3 regions of the Fusibacter sp. QWL-12 genome follow, and region 2 is predicted to be linked to each of the others. Evidence: predicted binding sites of a transcription regulator. Region 2 holds the regulator's gene; each other region holds the start of a gene.

Region 1 (5,324 bases), 170 kb from region 2:
AACTTTAAATAAGTTTCTAGAACGATAACCATTCAGAGATTTCTGATAGTGGTATCGTTCTTTTTTTATACGCGTGCAGTAACAATCTAGCATTATCAAATTCATACGTGCAGGTAACCAGTGTTAAAAGGCTTAAATCCTCAGGTAATTCCAGTGGGTCATCGAAGATGGAATTACGTTTAAAATGCTTCGCGTATTCCACGAGCTCTCCTGGGTCGAGGTTAAAGCTGAGGTAGTAATTATATGCAGAGACCCGTTGTACGGCAAATAACTCATAGAGGACAGCTTCTCTAGAGGTAACGATAACGACGTATCTGTGACTGTTATAAAAGTCCTCGTCCTTATATTGATGCAAATCGTGGAACATGGTACCTTTAAACAAATAGTGACCGTAGATAGCATTGTGTGTGTCATATAGGTTGGGTGAATTTTTATAGTCTAAATAGATTGAACCATCCATATCTGGGCTGTTTTTATAATCGTATCTTAGGTAGTAATCGTTGTCTTTGCCCTGCACCAATGGATAATCGATGTTTGTTCCAGGTACTTTAAACCAACCGATAAAATCAGGGGACTCTTTCATGTATTCTGAAAAAGTCGTACTAAAAAAGGTATCAAAATCGAGATTATCATCTTCTGGTGTCGCATAGAGTGGTAAATTATTTGTGGTGTCAGTAATATCTGTGATTGCTTCAGATTGTGTCTCTGTTATAGAACCGGTTTCGGAACTTTCAATGGTTTGATCTGTATCCTGTGATGTGGTAGGCGAAGGCGCGTCCTTTCCACAAGAAATAAGGAGGAGTGACAGAGTAAATATGAAAATTGAGAGCGTAAGAAAACGGAGGCATTTATTGAACATATGGACCTTCTTTCAATCAAATGTGATATAGTATAAGTGGATCAAAACGCGAGGAGGTACAGGATGCAACAAGTTATGTTGGAACCAGGTGATTTACTAGATAACCGCGGTTGTCTTATCCAAAGCGGTTATTCGACTCAGCTCATTAAGAAATATCAAAGGAAACGCATTAAAGCACCTTTTTTTAAGATTAAAGAGTGGGATTATTATTTGATCTATAACGATGCTTATGGTATCGCAGTAACGGTAGCGGATAATAGCTATATGGGACTTCTCAGTGTCTCGTTACTTGATTTTACGAACAAATCAGAGACGACAAAAACCAAAATTTTACCGTTTACATTTGGAAAACTGAATATGCCCGAAGCCTCATATGAGGGCGAGGTGCTCTATCAAAAAGGCGAAATGGCATTTAAGTTTACGCACGGTTTTGGTAAACGAAATATTTTTGTGAGCTTCCCAAATTTTAAGGATAAAAGCAAACTTGAGATATCTATAGATTTGACGCATGCACTAGAGGATTCTATGGTGATTGCAACACCTTTTCCTGAGAACAAGCATGCCTTTTATTATAATCAAAAAATAACAGCGATGCCTGCAGAGGGTGTGGCGAAACTAGGCAACGAAATCATCACATTCCGAAAAACCAATGCCCTTGGACTTCTAGACTGGGGGCGTGGGGTTTGGACCTATAAAAACACTTGGTATTGGAGTGCCGCTCAAGGCTTTATTGGCGATGATGTGATCAGTTTTAATCTGGGCTATGGCTTTGGTGACACCTCAAAGGCGACTGAAAATATGTTTTTTATCAATGGCAAAGCTTCTAAGCTGACCGATGTCGATTTTAAAATTCCTATGACGTCAGAAGGGGAAGACTATCTAAGACCTTGGTTAATGAGTTCCTCTGATGGCACTTTTGAAGCTTTATTTACTCCGATACTAGATCGACAGGCTTTAATATCTCTTGGGGTTTTAGCAAGTGATCAGCATCAGGTGTTTGGGTATTTTGATGGCTTCGCTCTAATTGGTGACGCAAAGGATAAGGTTGATTTTAAACACTTTTTAGGCTTTGCTGAAAAGGTATATAATAAATGGTAGTATTGATTTATACCCATAATATGACTAAGTCACACAGTTCATAGATAGTAAATGAAGATTTCGGGTATAGCTTTAGTGAAGAGATTGAAAGGAGCTATATATGAATCAAACCATGACAAATGTCTATAAAGTAAAGTCAAATTACGATTTAACCGAATCTCATGAGAGATTAATTGAAACGCTGAAGCAAGTTGGATTTGGCGTTTTATGGGAACTGAATTTTAAGGATAAGCTGCGTGAAAAGGGATTAGAGTATAACGAAGATTTTTTAGTAATGGAGGTCTGTAATCCAGCAAAAGCAAAGGTTGTTTTGGAAGCCGAAATAGATATGGGCTTCATGCTGCCTTGTAAAGTTGGGATTCACACTGAAAACGGAAGCTGCTTCATTGGCCTTATGAAACCGTCCAGCATGGTATCCAATGAGTCATTGACTTCCCTTGCTAAAGAAGTAGAGGACGCATTAATCCTAGCCATCGATGGTGCCGCAAAATAATCAATCCATTTATACAAAAGATGAAAATTCATCATAATTTTTTTACAATTAGCCACCTTGACGCTAGGCGATGAGGTGGTATAATTATTTTAGAAGTTAGCACTCGACGCGGTAGAGTGCTAACAAAAAAAGGAGTGATGAATTATGAATGTAGAAAAAATGACTAAGAAAACGATAGAAAGCATTGAAAACGCACAGAGACTGGCAATAAAGTTCAGCCATTCTCAAATCGATATGACGCATCTTCACTATGGTTTGATAGGCGATGAAGGCGGTCTTATATCCAGTGTGCTTTCACAAGTAGGCATTGATCTACCTAAATATAGAAGTCTTGTACAGGATATTTTAGAAAAGATGCCAAAAGTAGTTTCTGAACAAAACGAAATCTATGCATCGAGAAAGTTTAACAAAATTCTAATTGATGCAGAGGATTATGCCAAACAGCTGAGTGATGAGTATGTTAGCGTTGAACACGTCTATCTATCACTCTTAGATAATCTTACTGGTGAAGATCAAAGAGTCGTTAAACAATTTAATATCACAAAGGAACGTTTTCTAGAAGCGCTCGCAAAGATACGTGAAAATAAGAGAGTTACTTCTCAAAACCCAGAAGACGGCTATCAAGTGTTAGATAAATACGGTAGAGATCTGGTGGAGCTGGCGAGAAGTGGTAAACTAGATCCGGTGATTGGTAGAGATGAGGAAATCAGAAGAGCCATTCGCATTTTATCTAGAAGAACGAAGAACAATCCCGTGCTGATTGGTGATCCTGGTGTTGGTAAAACTGCAGTTGTAGAAGGGTTAGCTTTGCGTATTCTCGCTGGTGATGTCCCAGATGGGCTGAAGGATAAAACGGTTTATGCGCTTGATATGGGCGCACTAATTGCGGGTGCTAAGTTCAGAGGTGAGTTTGAAGAAAGGTTGAAAGCAGTTCTCGATGAAATCAAGGATTCTGATGGTAAAATCATTCTGTTTATTGATGAGCTTCATACGATAGTGGGTGCTGGTAAGACTGAAGGCGCAATGGATGCTGGCAATCTACTTAAGCCATTGCTCGCTAGAGGTGAACTGAGATTAATCGGCGCAACGACGATAGACGAGTATCGTAAGTACATTGAGAAGGATGCAGCATTAGAAAGACGCTTTCAACCGATATTGGTGGGAGAGCCTTCAATTGAAGATACAGTTGCCATACTTCGCGGCTTAAAGGAGCGCTTTGAAATTCACCATGGGGTTCGTATCACAGACGGTGCAATTATTGCGGCTGCACAGCTTTCAGAAAGGTATATTCTTGATCGTTTCCTACCAGATAAGGCAATCGATCTTATGGATGAGGCGTTATCTATGCTGAGAACGGAGATCGATTCTATGCCACAGGAGTTAGATCAACTCAACCGTAAAATTATGCAAAAGGAAATTGAAAATCAGGCACTTCAAAAGGAAACCGATCGAGATGCAGTTGGAAGAAGAGATGCACTTGATTTAGAAGTTGCTGAACTCAAAGAACAGCTTCACGCTTTAAAGGGAAGATGGGAAGTCGAAAAAGCTGCGATCGACAAGGAAAAAAACCTTAAGAAAGAAATTGAAACGGTTAAGTATAAAATAGAGGAAGCTGAGCGAAACTATGATTTAGAAACCTTGGCGCAGTTGAAATACGGCGATCTCGTGAACTTAAATAATGAACTGGAAGCATTAAAGAACAATAAAGTGCATACAGAGCTTTTAAAAGAGGAAGTGACAGAAGAAGAAATCGCAGATATCGTGTCAAAATGGACGGGTATCCCAGTGGCAAAGCTAGTTGAGGAAGAAAAGGATAAACTTCTAGGACTGGACACACTCTTGCACGAACGTGTCATCGGCCAGGATGAAGCAGTTACTGCCGTTTCTGACTCTATAATACGCGCTAGAGCAGGATTGAAAGACCCATCTAAACCCATTGGATCGTTTGTATTTTTAGGTCCAACAGGCGTCGGTAAAACCGAACTTGCAAAAGCACTTGCAGAGGCTTTATTTGACGATGAGAATAACATCATTCGTATCGATATGAGCGAATATATGGAGAAGTTCTCAGTTTCAAGGCTGATTGGAGCGCCTCCAGGCTATGTTGGCTACGATCAAGGTGGTCAACTCACAGAAGCCGTTAGAAGAAAGCCATATTCAGTCATCCTTTTAGACGAGATTGAAAAAGCCCATCCCGATGTATTTAATGTGCTCTTACAACTTCTGGATGATGGTCGTTTAACCGATGGACAAGGACATCTTGTTGACTTTAAAAATACAGTCATTATCATGACCTCTAATATTGGCAGTCAAATTCTATTGGAAGATTTGTCGATAGAAGACGATGGTGTGATTAGTAGTATGGCAAAAGAAGAAGTCCTTAAGCTATTTCATAAGTCCTTTAAACCAGAATTAATCAATCGATTAGATGATATTCTACTTTTCACACCGCTTAACATCGAAGCGATTAAAGGCATTGTGAAACTTTCAATTGATTCAGTGAGAAATAGACTCAGCGATAGAAAAATTCAGCTAGAGGTGAGTGAAGATGCACTGGAGCACATCGCAAGAGAAGCTTATAATCCTGTATTCGGTGCAAGACCGGTCAAACGCTTTATCATGCATAACATCGAGACGAAGCTGGGTAAGTCAATTATCAGCGGTACGGTGAGTGAAGGGGATCAGGTTAAGATCGTCATAACAGAGCAGGGCTTGGCGTTTGAAATAACTAAGAGTGCTGTTGGTGATTAACATGGAAACTATAAAGTAAACAGGCATTAAGAACACAAATAAAAAGGAGAACAAACAGCTCTAAATGAGTTGCATGTTCTCCTTATTTTTTACCAAGATCTAGATGAACCGCCGCCACCACTG
Region 2 (5,324 bases):
AGGTCATTGCAAGAGAGACCATCAGTGCACTTAGAAAAGACGTTCTCGCAAAATGCTACGGTGGTGATATTTCCCGTAAGAAAAAACTACTAGAAAAGCAAAAAGAGGGTAAAAAGAAAATGAGACAGCTGGGTAATGTTGAAGTACCACAGCAAGCATTCTTGTCTGTTCTCAAATTCGAAGAAAATTAGAAAGCATTATTTTTTCACGCGCTATTGGAGCAATCTTCGGATTGCTCTTTTTATCCCTATCAATTAAGGAGGGCATATGAAAGAAAGATTAGGTATTTACATCCATATTCCATTTTGTGCAAGCAAATGTGCCTACTGTGACTTTGTATCCCATCGAGTCGCTGAATTTGAAATTAACAATGGTATTGAAGCGTATTTCACCGCTTTATCAAATGAGATTGAGTTTTATAAAGAAGAGATTCAAAAATATGAAATTGGTTCTGTCTATTTTGGTGGTGGTACACCTAGTATCGTCGATGGTATCTATATCAGTCGGGTTTTAAAGCAATTAAGAAATGTTACTACTTTTACAACTGATGTTGAAATTACACTTGAAGTAAACCCTGGTACATTAACTGAGGAAAAACTCAATTATTATACGGCATCAGGCATTAACCGCATTTCTATGGGCCTTCAGACGACCAATGATGTTTTACTGAAGCAAATTGGTAGAATTCATTCAACCAACGACTTTCTTACATCATATGAAGCAATTAAACGATCTGGCATTGATAATATCAGCTTAGATCTAATGTTTGGTCTTCCTGACCAATCCATTGAGGACATAAAAAAGGCAGTTGAACTGGTTAAAACGCTTTCTCCTAAGCATGTCTCTGCTTACTCTTTGAAATTAGAAGAGGGGACACCTTTATATGAAAAATATGTTAATGGAAAAGTTGAACTTCCTGATGATGAAGTTGAAAGAGAGATGTATCATACTTTAGAAAGTGAGCTTGCAAGCATAGGTTTAATGCAATACGAAATCAGCAATTTCTCAGTACCAGGATATGAATCCAAGCACAACCTAACCTATTGGAAAAACAAACCTTATTTAGGACTGGGACTTTCATCGCATTCAAAAGTTGGACATAAAAGATTTGCAAATTCGTCGGTAATGTCGAGTTATATAGAGCAGTGGCAAGTCATGCAGCCCAAATATACCGAAGAGTCCCTTTTAGATGAGAAAGAAGAGCTTTTCGAAACCATTATTCTCGGTTTAAGGCTAAATGAGGGCATATCATTTGAAAAAATTAATGAGGCCTACAATATTGATTTTAAAGATCGGTATGCAGTTGCTTTGCATGAGCTTAAAGGATATGAGTTGGTATCCGAAACAGAGACGCACTTATCCTTAACAGCTAAAGGAAGAGATCTTTCAAATCTCGTATTTTTGAAGTTTATGGACTAGTTGACCTTATTTAAAGGTTATATAGATAAAGGTACCATTTCAGCCTGTATTTCAAGGGTTATCTTATACCCATTGAGAATACAGGCTTCTTCATTTGTGAATAGAGTGTAAATAGAGTTTAAAATGAAAAAAAGTCACTTGACAGATAAAAGGTGCTGCTGTAAAGTAAATATAGAATTAGCACTCGGTAATATTGAGTGCTAACAAAAGGCAGGTGAGTCAATGTTATCTGATAGACAGTTAAAAATACTTGAAGCCATTATAAGTGACTTTATTGATACGGCACAGCCTGTGGGCTCAAGAACAATTTCTAAGAAATACCCTCTCGGTATAAGTTCTGCAACGATTAGAAATGAAATGGCAGACCTAGAGGAGCTCGGTTATCTATTGCAGCCACATACTTCTGCAGGTAGAATTCCTTCAGATTTAGGTTATCGATTGTATGTTGATTATCTCGTTAGGGAAAACAGCATTTCGATAAGAGAAAAGGAAGTAATACAATCTCTATTGCTCAATAGAATTATTGAGGCAAGTGATATCGCGAAACAAGCGGTTAAATTACTTTCTGAGTTTACTAAATTAGTTGCAATTGTTTCGATTCCTAAATTTAATAAATGTAAATTAGCGAATCTTAAGCTTGTAAAGGTTTCTGATTCAAAGGTTCTATTGATTTTAGTTACAGATACAGGGATTGTAAAGAACATTCAGTTGGCTTTAACCAATACAGAGCAGTACATTCTAGATCGAATTTCAGATACTATGGTCGATCACTTAAGTGGTGAAACCATCGAAAATATCGATGTAAGAGCTATTTCTAAGATCAAAGAAAAATTAGCCGCTTTTGGTGGTATCGTTGATTACTTGATACCGATTTTGAGAGATGCACTTAAGGGATTAAATGGTACTGAGCTTTATGTAGATGGCGTTTCCCATTTATTATCCACCTATGAATTTTCAGATACAGAAAAAGCAAAATCAATATTTGAGTATTTAAAAAATGAAAGCCAATTGGTTGAGCTTTTAGATGAATTACCTGAAAATAAGCTTTCGATTAAAATTGGGAATGAAATTGGGATTGATGCACTTGACGACTGTAGTATCGTCGCATCTTCTTATCACGTTGATGGTAATAATGCCGGCAAGATACTTATCCTAGGACCTAAACGTATGGATTACGGTTCAGTGGTATCAACGGTTAATTATATTAGTAACACTTTGTCAGATGTTTTTTCAGGAATATACTTATAAGACTAGTTGGAGGAACTTATGGCAGGCAAGAAAATGAGTAAAAAAAAGGTAGATGATGAAATGAGCAAAAAGAAAAGTCATGAAGAAGAGGTCGTAAAAGACGAGGCTGCTGAAGCAACTCCAGAGGTTACAGAAGAAACAGGAGTGGATGAGCTAGCAAAATTGCAGGAAGAAATAGGACAATTAAACGATAAGTATTTAAGATTAAATGCTGAGTTTCAGAACTATCGTAAACGTGTTGAAAAAGAAAAAAGTGATATCTTTAAATTTGGAACAGAAAAACTCATGATTGAGATGCTTCCTATTATGGATAACTTTGAAAGAGCACTTCAAGCAAGTGCAGCTGAAAACATGGATAGTAAGGTTTTAGATGGCATCATCATGATAAAAAAATCACTTGATGAATTCTTTGACAGAAATGGTGTTAAAAAAATTGAAGCGTTGGGAATGCCTTTTGATCCAATTAAGCATCACGCAGTTATGACGGTTGAAGCTGAAGATGGTAAAGAAGACCATGTAACAGAGGTTTTCCAAGATGGGTATGAACTTAACGATAAAGTGATTCGACCAAGTATGGTTAAGGTATCACATTAATTTAAAAAATAAGGAGGATAAAATATATGGCTAAAATAATTGGTATCGACTTAGGTACAACAAACTCATGTGTATCAGTATTAGAAGGTGGAGAGGCAGTTGTAATCCCTAATGCAGAAGGTAATAGAACAACGCCATCTGTAGTTGCATTTACAAAAAATGGCGAAAGATTAGTTGGTGAAACTGCTAAAAGACAAGCAATCACAAACCCAGATCGTACCATCATCTCTATCAAAAGAGAAATGGGTACGGACCACAAAGTAAAAATCGATGACAAAACATATACACCACAAGAAATTTCAGCGATGATTCTTCAAAAATTAAAAGCAGATGCTGAAAGCTACCTTGGTGAAACTGTAACTGAAGCAGTAATCACTGTTCCTGCTTACTTTACAGATGCTCAAAGACAAGCTACAAAAGATGCTGGTAAAATTGCTGGTCTTGAAGTAAAAAGAATTATCAATGAGCCAACAGCGGCTTCATTATCATACGGTCTTGATAAAACGGATAAACAACACAAAATCATGGTATTTGACTTAGGTGGTGGTACATTCGACGTATCTATCCTTGAAATCGGTGATGGCGTGTTTGAAGTATTAGCAACAAATGGTAACAATCATTTAGGTGGCGATGACTTTGATAAAGTTGTAATGGATCACTTGGCTGAAACTTTCAAAGCAGAACACGGCGTTGATTTAAGACAAGATAAAATGGCACTTCAAAGACTTAAAGAAGCTGCTGAAAAAGCTAAAAAAGAGCTTTCAAGTACACAATCTACTAACATCAACTTACCATTTATCACTGCAACTGCTGAAGGTCCACTTCATATGAATTTAGATCTTACGAGAGCTAAGTTTGAACAATTAACAAAACATTTAGTAGATATGACCATGGAACCATCTAAAAAAGCGTTAAAAGATGCAGGTTTAAATCCTAGTGATATCGAGCAAGTTATCTTAGTAGGTGGTTCAACTAGAATCCCAGCAGTACAAGAAGCTGTAAAACGTTTCACTAGCAAAGACCCACATAAAGGTGTTAATCCTGATGAGTGTGTTGCACTTGGTGCGGCAATTCAAGGTGGTGTATTATCTGGTGATGTTAAAGACGTATTATTATTAGACGTTACGCCATTATCACTTGGTATCGAAACTTTAGGTGGCGTATTCACTAAGTTAATCGAAAGAAATACAACAATTCCTACTAAAAAATCTCAAGTGTTCTCTACAGCAGCTGATAATCAAACAGCAGTTGACATCCACGTATTACAAGGTGAACGTCAAATGGCGAATGATAACATCGCATTAGGTAGATTCCAATTAGATGGTATTCCACCTGCAAGAAGAGGATTACCACAAATCGAAGTAACATTTGACATCGATGCTAATGGTATCGTAAATGTAAGTGCGAAAGATTTAGGAACTGGTAAAACACAACACATTACAATCACTGCTTCAACTAACTTATCTGACTCAGATATCGAAGCAAAAGTAAAAGAAGCTGAGCTTCATGCTGAAGAAGATAAAAAACGTAAAGAGTTAATTGAAGAGAGAAATAAAGCTGACAACATGATCTATGAGATCGAAAAATCTTTGGATGAAATTGGCGATAAAGCATCAGATTCTGAAAAAGAAGATGTAAAAGCAAAAATTGAAGCATTAAAAGTAACCATGGCAACAGATGATGTTGAAGCAATTAAAAAAGATTTTGAAGCATTAACTAATGCATTCCAACCAATTGCTCAAAAGTTATACGCTCAAGAACAAGCAGGTGCACAACAAACGACTCAAGATGATGGTCAAGATAATGTTGACGAAGCAGACTACGAAGTGGTAGACTAAATTTCAGGACATGACAGTAATAAGGGCATCTAACGATGCCCTTCATCAATAGAAAGGCGGTTTGAGGTGTGAGCAACAAGAGCGATTATTATGAACTACTGGGAGTGGAACGAAATGCTGATGAAGCTCAGTTAAAAAGCGCTTATCGAAAACTCGCGATGAAATATCATCCAGATAGAAATCCTGATGATAAGGAAGCTGAAGCAAAATTTAAAGAAATCAACG
Region 3 (5,324 bases), 1.6 Mb from region 2:
CGCTGCCAAAGAAGCATCACTTATGGTATCATCTTGATCGATGATTTTAAGCGTAGCCACAGGTGCCGCAAAACTGATAAAAAGAATTTGGAGGATTGCAAAAACACCTAAACCTGGTAGACCAAATAGGAGCATCAATGGCGCTACCCCTTTTGCAATCCAGCTCAATATATTTTTTTTGTCTAGCACGTTCATGATCGCCATCATTATAACCATTATCGGTAAAATGGTATAAAGAGAAAGCTCAACTCCGACCTTTCCCGACTCTAGCATCATTTGAATCACTTTTTCCATAATCAAACCTTTCTTTAATCGAGCATAATTTCAAAATATTAGTTTGATTATAAACTAATTTTGTGCAAGATGCTAGATGAAAAAAGCCCACTTGAAAGTGGACTTTTTTAGACTGTCGAATATGATTGAACTTGATTGAACTTTAAAAATTGGATGGCTACTATTCAATCATGATCATTTTAGATGTTTCTAGTTTGTTACGCTTTGGAATTTCAATCTTCAACACACCATCTTCAAGCTTTGCCTTGATGCCTTCTGCATCTGCATCTTTTAAGAAGATATTGCGCGACATAGAGCTGATACGTCTTTCTCTGTGGATGTAGTTTTTATTGGTTTCTTCTTTATTTTCTTCTTTATTAACCGAGATATTAAGTTTTCCGTCATCTAAAGATAAACTTATTTCCTCTTTTTGAACACCTGGTATTTCTGCTTCCACTAGATATGCCTGCTCGCTATCTTGGACGTCAATTTTAAAAGTATCTGCGACGAGGCTTCTTCTCATTGGCCAAGTGTCTGAAAAAAAGTCATCAATCATATTCTGAAAATCATCAAAACCAACACCCATTAAATCGTTACGTCTTTTGTTGAATGGTATTAATCCTGCCATGCTTAACAACTCCTTTCATAAAAAATAGATGTGAATTTATGTTTTGTTAGCACTCTATATTGACGAGTGCTAATCTTAATTTATATATACACCTTTTTGTTTTTACTGTCAATGCACTTCAAAATTTTTTTACAATTTTAAAAAACCGTTAAAAAAACTCAGTGACAGATGCCTGTGCATCATCACTGAGTTTTTTTGTCATTACATTTAACTATTTAGGAATTTTAATCGTTTTACCGTCTTTCTTCCATTGTTTAAACTCTGCCGCAGCAGTAAAGATAACGTCTGTTGAAGAGTTAAGTGCTGTTTCACATGAATCTTGTAAAACACCTACGATAAAGCCTACACCAACTACTTGCATTGCAATATCGTTTGAAATCCCAAATAAACTACATGCTAATGGGATTAGTAAAAGCGAACCACCTGCTACACCAGAAGCACCACAAGCGCTTACTGCAGCAAGTACACTTAAAATAAGTGCAGTAGCTATATCTACTTCGATGCCAAGTGTATGAACTGCAGCGAGCGAAAGTACTGAAATGGTAATTGCCGCTCCTGCCATATTGATCGTTGCACCCAGTGGAATCGAAACTGAATAATTGTCTTTATCAAGTCCAAGTTCTTCACAAAGCTCCATGTTCACTGGAATATTTGCTGCAGAGCTTCGTGTAAAGAATGCAGTTAAGCCAGAAACTCTGATACTCTTGAGGACTAGCGGATAAGGATTTTGCTTAATTTGTGTATACACGATGATCGGATTCACCACAAATGCAACAAATAACATACATCCAACTAATACGACAAGCAATTGACCATAGCTCATTAATGATTCAATACCACTTGTTGCAATTGAGTCAAACACAAGACCCATAATGCCAAGTGGTGCAAAGTTGATGATAAATCTAACGACGTTAGAAAGTGCATCTGCAACATTACTAATCATCAGTTTGGTTGTATCTGCAGCACTTCTAAGCATAAAGCCAAGTAAAGCTGCCCAAGCAAGTATACCGATGTAATTTGCATTAAATAACGCTTTTACGGGATTATCGACTACATTTAATAGAAGTGTTTTTAATACATCAACCACGCCTCCTGGAGGAGAAATACTATCAACGCCTGCTGCCATGGTTAAGCTTACTGGGAAGGCAAAGCTTGCAACAACCCCTATTAAGCTTGCTAAAAACGTACCAAGAAGGTATAACTTAATGATCGAGCCCATGTTCGTTTGATGTCCTGCTTTATGCTGCGCAATGGCACTCATAACTAGGAAAAATACCAACATTGGTGCTACGGCTTTAAGTGCCCCTACAAATAAAGAACCGAAAATCACGACAAAAGCTGCCTGTTTTGGAATCGCCACAGCGAGAAGTATACCGATGACCAAGCCAACGATAATACGCTTCACTATGCTAAGCGCATTCCATTTCTTAAAGATTTCTTTCACTACCTACCTCCACTTTTTCTCTCTATTTAGTGTTTAAAGTTTAACATTACAACCATTTTAACATAGGAAGTCATAAAAGCAAGGTAATTTGTTACGAAATATTAATATAGTTTATTTTATATATAAAAAGATTTTTATGTGTTCGCGACTCGCATACGCACTGCGTTATAAAGCTGATCTAACGCTTTTTCTAGTGTTGCTTTTGGACAAGTAATATTCATTCTTTGAAAGTTCTCACCACCGATGCCAAACATCGTCCCTGAATTTAACCAAAGACCTGCTTCATCGGTTATGAAGCTGTTAAGCTCTGCAGGTGTTAACCCAAGCGCACTAAAATCGAGCCATAATAGATAAGTACCCTGTGGTTTGATTAGCTTTACCTCAGGTAATTTTTCGTCTAAAAAGTCTTCAATTAAGCGGATATTTTCTACGAGATATGCCTTTAAGGCTTTAAGCCAAGGTTCTCCGTGCTCGTATGCAGCTTGACAAGCTACAAACCCCATTACATTGGGAATGCCAAGTCCCATGCGAACCAGTTCTTTTTTAAAGTCTTCTCGAATTTGCTCATTGGCAATAAATATATTGGACTGCTGAAGGCCCGCGAGGTTAAAGGTTTTGGATGGCGCTGTACAAGTGATGGTTCTGTTTAAATACTCCGGCTTTAAGTCAGAAAAAACAACGTGTTTATTTCCAAAATCCTCATACACAAAGTCTGCATGAATTTCATCAGCTACTACGATGACATCGTGCTTCACACACAAATCGCCCAGCTTCGTTAAATCCTCTTTTGACCATACCCTTCCTATTGGGTTATGTGGGTTACATAGAATAAACATTTTAACTTGATTCTCTACGATTTTGCTTTCAAAATCTTCAAAATCTATTTGGTATGTGTCGTTTGTAAAGAGCAGCTGATTGACCACAAGATTTCTTTGATTGGTAAGGATGGATTCTGCAAATGGATGATAGACCGGCTGTTGTATGATGATGCTATCGCCGACTTCAGTCAGCGTACGGATGGCAACACAGATCGCGTTAACGATACTTGGTGTCATAACGAGCCATTCCTTTTGAGGCGACCATTGATGATGTTTGATCATCCAATTTTGAACTGCATTAAAGTAATTCTCAGAAATAGCATCTGTATAGCCAAAGATACCGTGCTCTGAACGCTCTTTCATCGCATCTATGACTTCCTTTGGTGCTTTAAAGTCCATATCTGCAACCCAAAGTGGGATTAAATTTGATGGTTTCCCCATGTTTGCAGCAGCATCATATTTAATCGAATTTGTATTGTAACGGTTGATGACCTCATCAAAGTCAAAACTGCTCATCTTAGCCATAAGTCCTCCTAAATTAATCTATAGAATTTCAACGCCTGATCTTACGAAAACGACGCACTAACCTATTTCCAATTTCTATAAATCTATAGTATCATAGATAAAAGAAGTCATACAAATATTCTTTAATATAAAGGAGTCCTCCATGTTTATAAAGCAAACCCTAGAAGAAAAGGAACGTTCTATTCGAACGGATTATCCTGAAAAGTGCCGCCTTACAGGCAAAAATGCAGCGGTGATTAAAAAGATTCAAGCTGTTGTTGGCAATACCAAATCCAATCCTGAAAAGCTTGTTGGCGTGGAAGGCATTTGGGCATGTAGTCAACTGATTAAATACGATGTAAAGGTGAAAGCATTACTACTCGATCTCGATAACATCACAACCAATGATGCCTATCAAATTATGATTTCTCTTTGTGAAATGGCTGAAGAAATCCACATCGTATCAACGACGACATTTAAGAAAATTGCTGAGGTTGGTACCTCTGCAGGTATCTTTGCGCTGGCAAAATTTCCACAAACGTTCTTACACAATCTTAGCCCGAAAAAGCATGAAGTGATCGTCGTATTGGATGGTCTAGAAATCCCAGGTAACATCGGAACGATCATTAGGTCTAGCGATGGCACAGACACAAATGCCATCTTCATTTGTAACCGAAAAACGCGTGTTACACATCCAAAAATCCTTAGAAGTAGCCAAGGCTCATGCTTTAAAGTACCTATAGTAGAAGATGAAACTGCAAACATCATCGAATGGCTTACTAAAAACAATTATAAAATCATCTTAACCGATACGGACGCAGATAAGTTCTACTACGAACAAAATTACAATGGCAGAATCGCCATCGTTATGGGCAGTGAACGCTATGGTATCTCGAGGGATTGGTACGATGCAAACCTTAAGACTGATCTTGTGAAAATACCGATGTATGGTGATTGTGATTCACTTAATGTGGGAATAGCAGCAACTCTGATGTTATATGAAGCTGCTATCTACAGAAGTGGTGCGAGACGCTAATTTGGGGTATTATATATATTTATACAATCCAATTATAGGTGGTGATTCATATAGACCCTAATTCTGTCTTTCAAAATGTTTTTGACAAAGCACCTTCATTAACCGCCATTCTTTCGCCAGATGGTGAAATCTATGCCGTTAACCAGTCTTTTATTGCGCTTAGTGGCTAGACCGTGAAGTCATTATCAACCATGCTTACTGGGATTTACCTTGTTGGATTCATTCAGATGAAATGCAAAATAGAATATTATTCGCTATAGAAGAGGCAGCGATCACCTTTCAAACCGTGCGGTTTGAGGCACAATATAAAGATTATAATGGTAAAATTAACGATTTAGATTTGAAAATTAAACCTGTCTTTGATTCAAACGAACAGGTTGAATACTACATTGCTTTTGGCTACAACGTCACCGAACTCGTTAAGGTGAGAAGAGCACTCTCTAATCAACAGCGTCATCTTACTGCCTTGTTTAATCACTCAAAGGAAGGCTATTTGTTTAACATTTTGCCCGAGGGGCTTAAATTAGATGCATTTGTAGATAAAAAGGCACTCCTTAACGATAGTATCCGATATCTTAAGATCGTCGAGATTAACTCTGCACTAGAGAACATATTAGGCAT

The links. The regulator HrcA, encoded in region 2, represses chaperone genes, less so after heat shock. The targets are predictions, from matches to a motif close to TGTTAGCACTCNNNNNNNNNGAGTGCTAACA.
Region 1: the regulator HrcA is predicted to act here: its motif matches at 2,545-2,575, upstream of clpB (ATP-dependent chaperone ClpB).
Region 3: the regulator HrcA is predicted to act here: its motif matches at 946-976, upstream of AC4PID_RS06305 (Hsp20/alpha crystallin family protein).

Annotation. Positions count from the first base shown of each region.
Region 1 is NZ_CM178745.1:3,413,417-3,418,740, forward strand. It holds gene AC4PID_RS16415 (aldehyde dehydrogenase family protein) at 1-8, shown strand, start outside; gene AC4PID_RS16420 (class B sortase) at 17-859, opposite strand; gene AC4PID_RS16425 (DUF2804 domain-containing protein) at 923-1,957, shown strand; gene AC4PID_RS16430 (DUF302 domain-containing protein) at 2,058-2,450, shown strand; gene clpB (ATP-dependent chaperone ClpB) at 2,595-5,201, shown strand; gene AC4PID_RS16440 (TPM domain-containing protein) at 5,291-5,324, opposite strand, start outside.
Region 2 is NZ_CM178745.1:3,579,682-3,585,005, forward strand. It holds gene lepA (translation elongation factor 4) at 1-191, shown strand, start outside; gene hemW (radical SAM family heme chaperone HemW) at 268-1,419, shown strand; gene hrcA (heat-inducible transcriptional repressor HrcA) at 1,642-2,667, shown strand; gene grpE (nucleotide exchange factor GrpE) at 2,686-3,261, shown strand; gene dnaK (molecular chaperone DnaK) at 3,288-5,099, shown strand; gene dnaJ (molecular chaperone DnaJ) at 5,168-5,324, shown strand, end outside.
Region 3 is NZ_CM178745.1:1,232,273-1,237,596, forward strand. It holds gene AC4PID_RS06300 (nucleoside recognition domain-containing protein) at 1-294, opposite strand, end outside; gene AC4PID_RS06305 (Hsp20/alpha crystallin family protein) at 455-901, opposite strand; gene sstT (serine/threonine transporter SstT) at 1,113-2,345, opposite strand; gene AC4PID_RS06315 (MalY/PatB family protein) at 2,480-3,688, opposite strand; gene AC4PID_RS06320 (TrmH family RNA methyltransferase) at 3,831-4,703, shown strand; gene AC4PID_RS06325 (sensor domain-containing diguanylate cyclase) at 4,936-5,324, shown strand, end outside.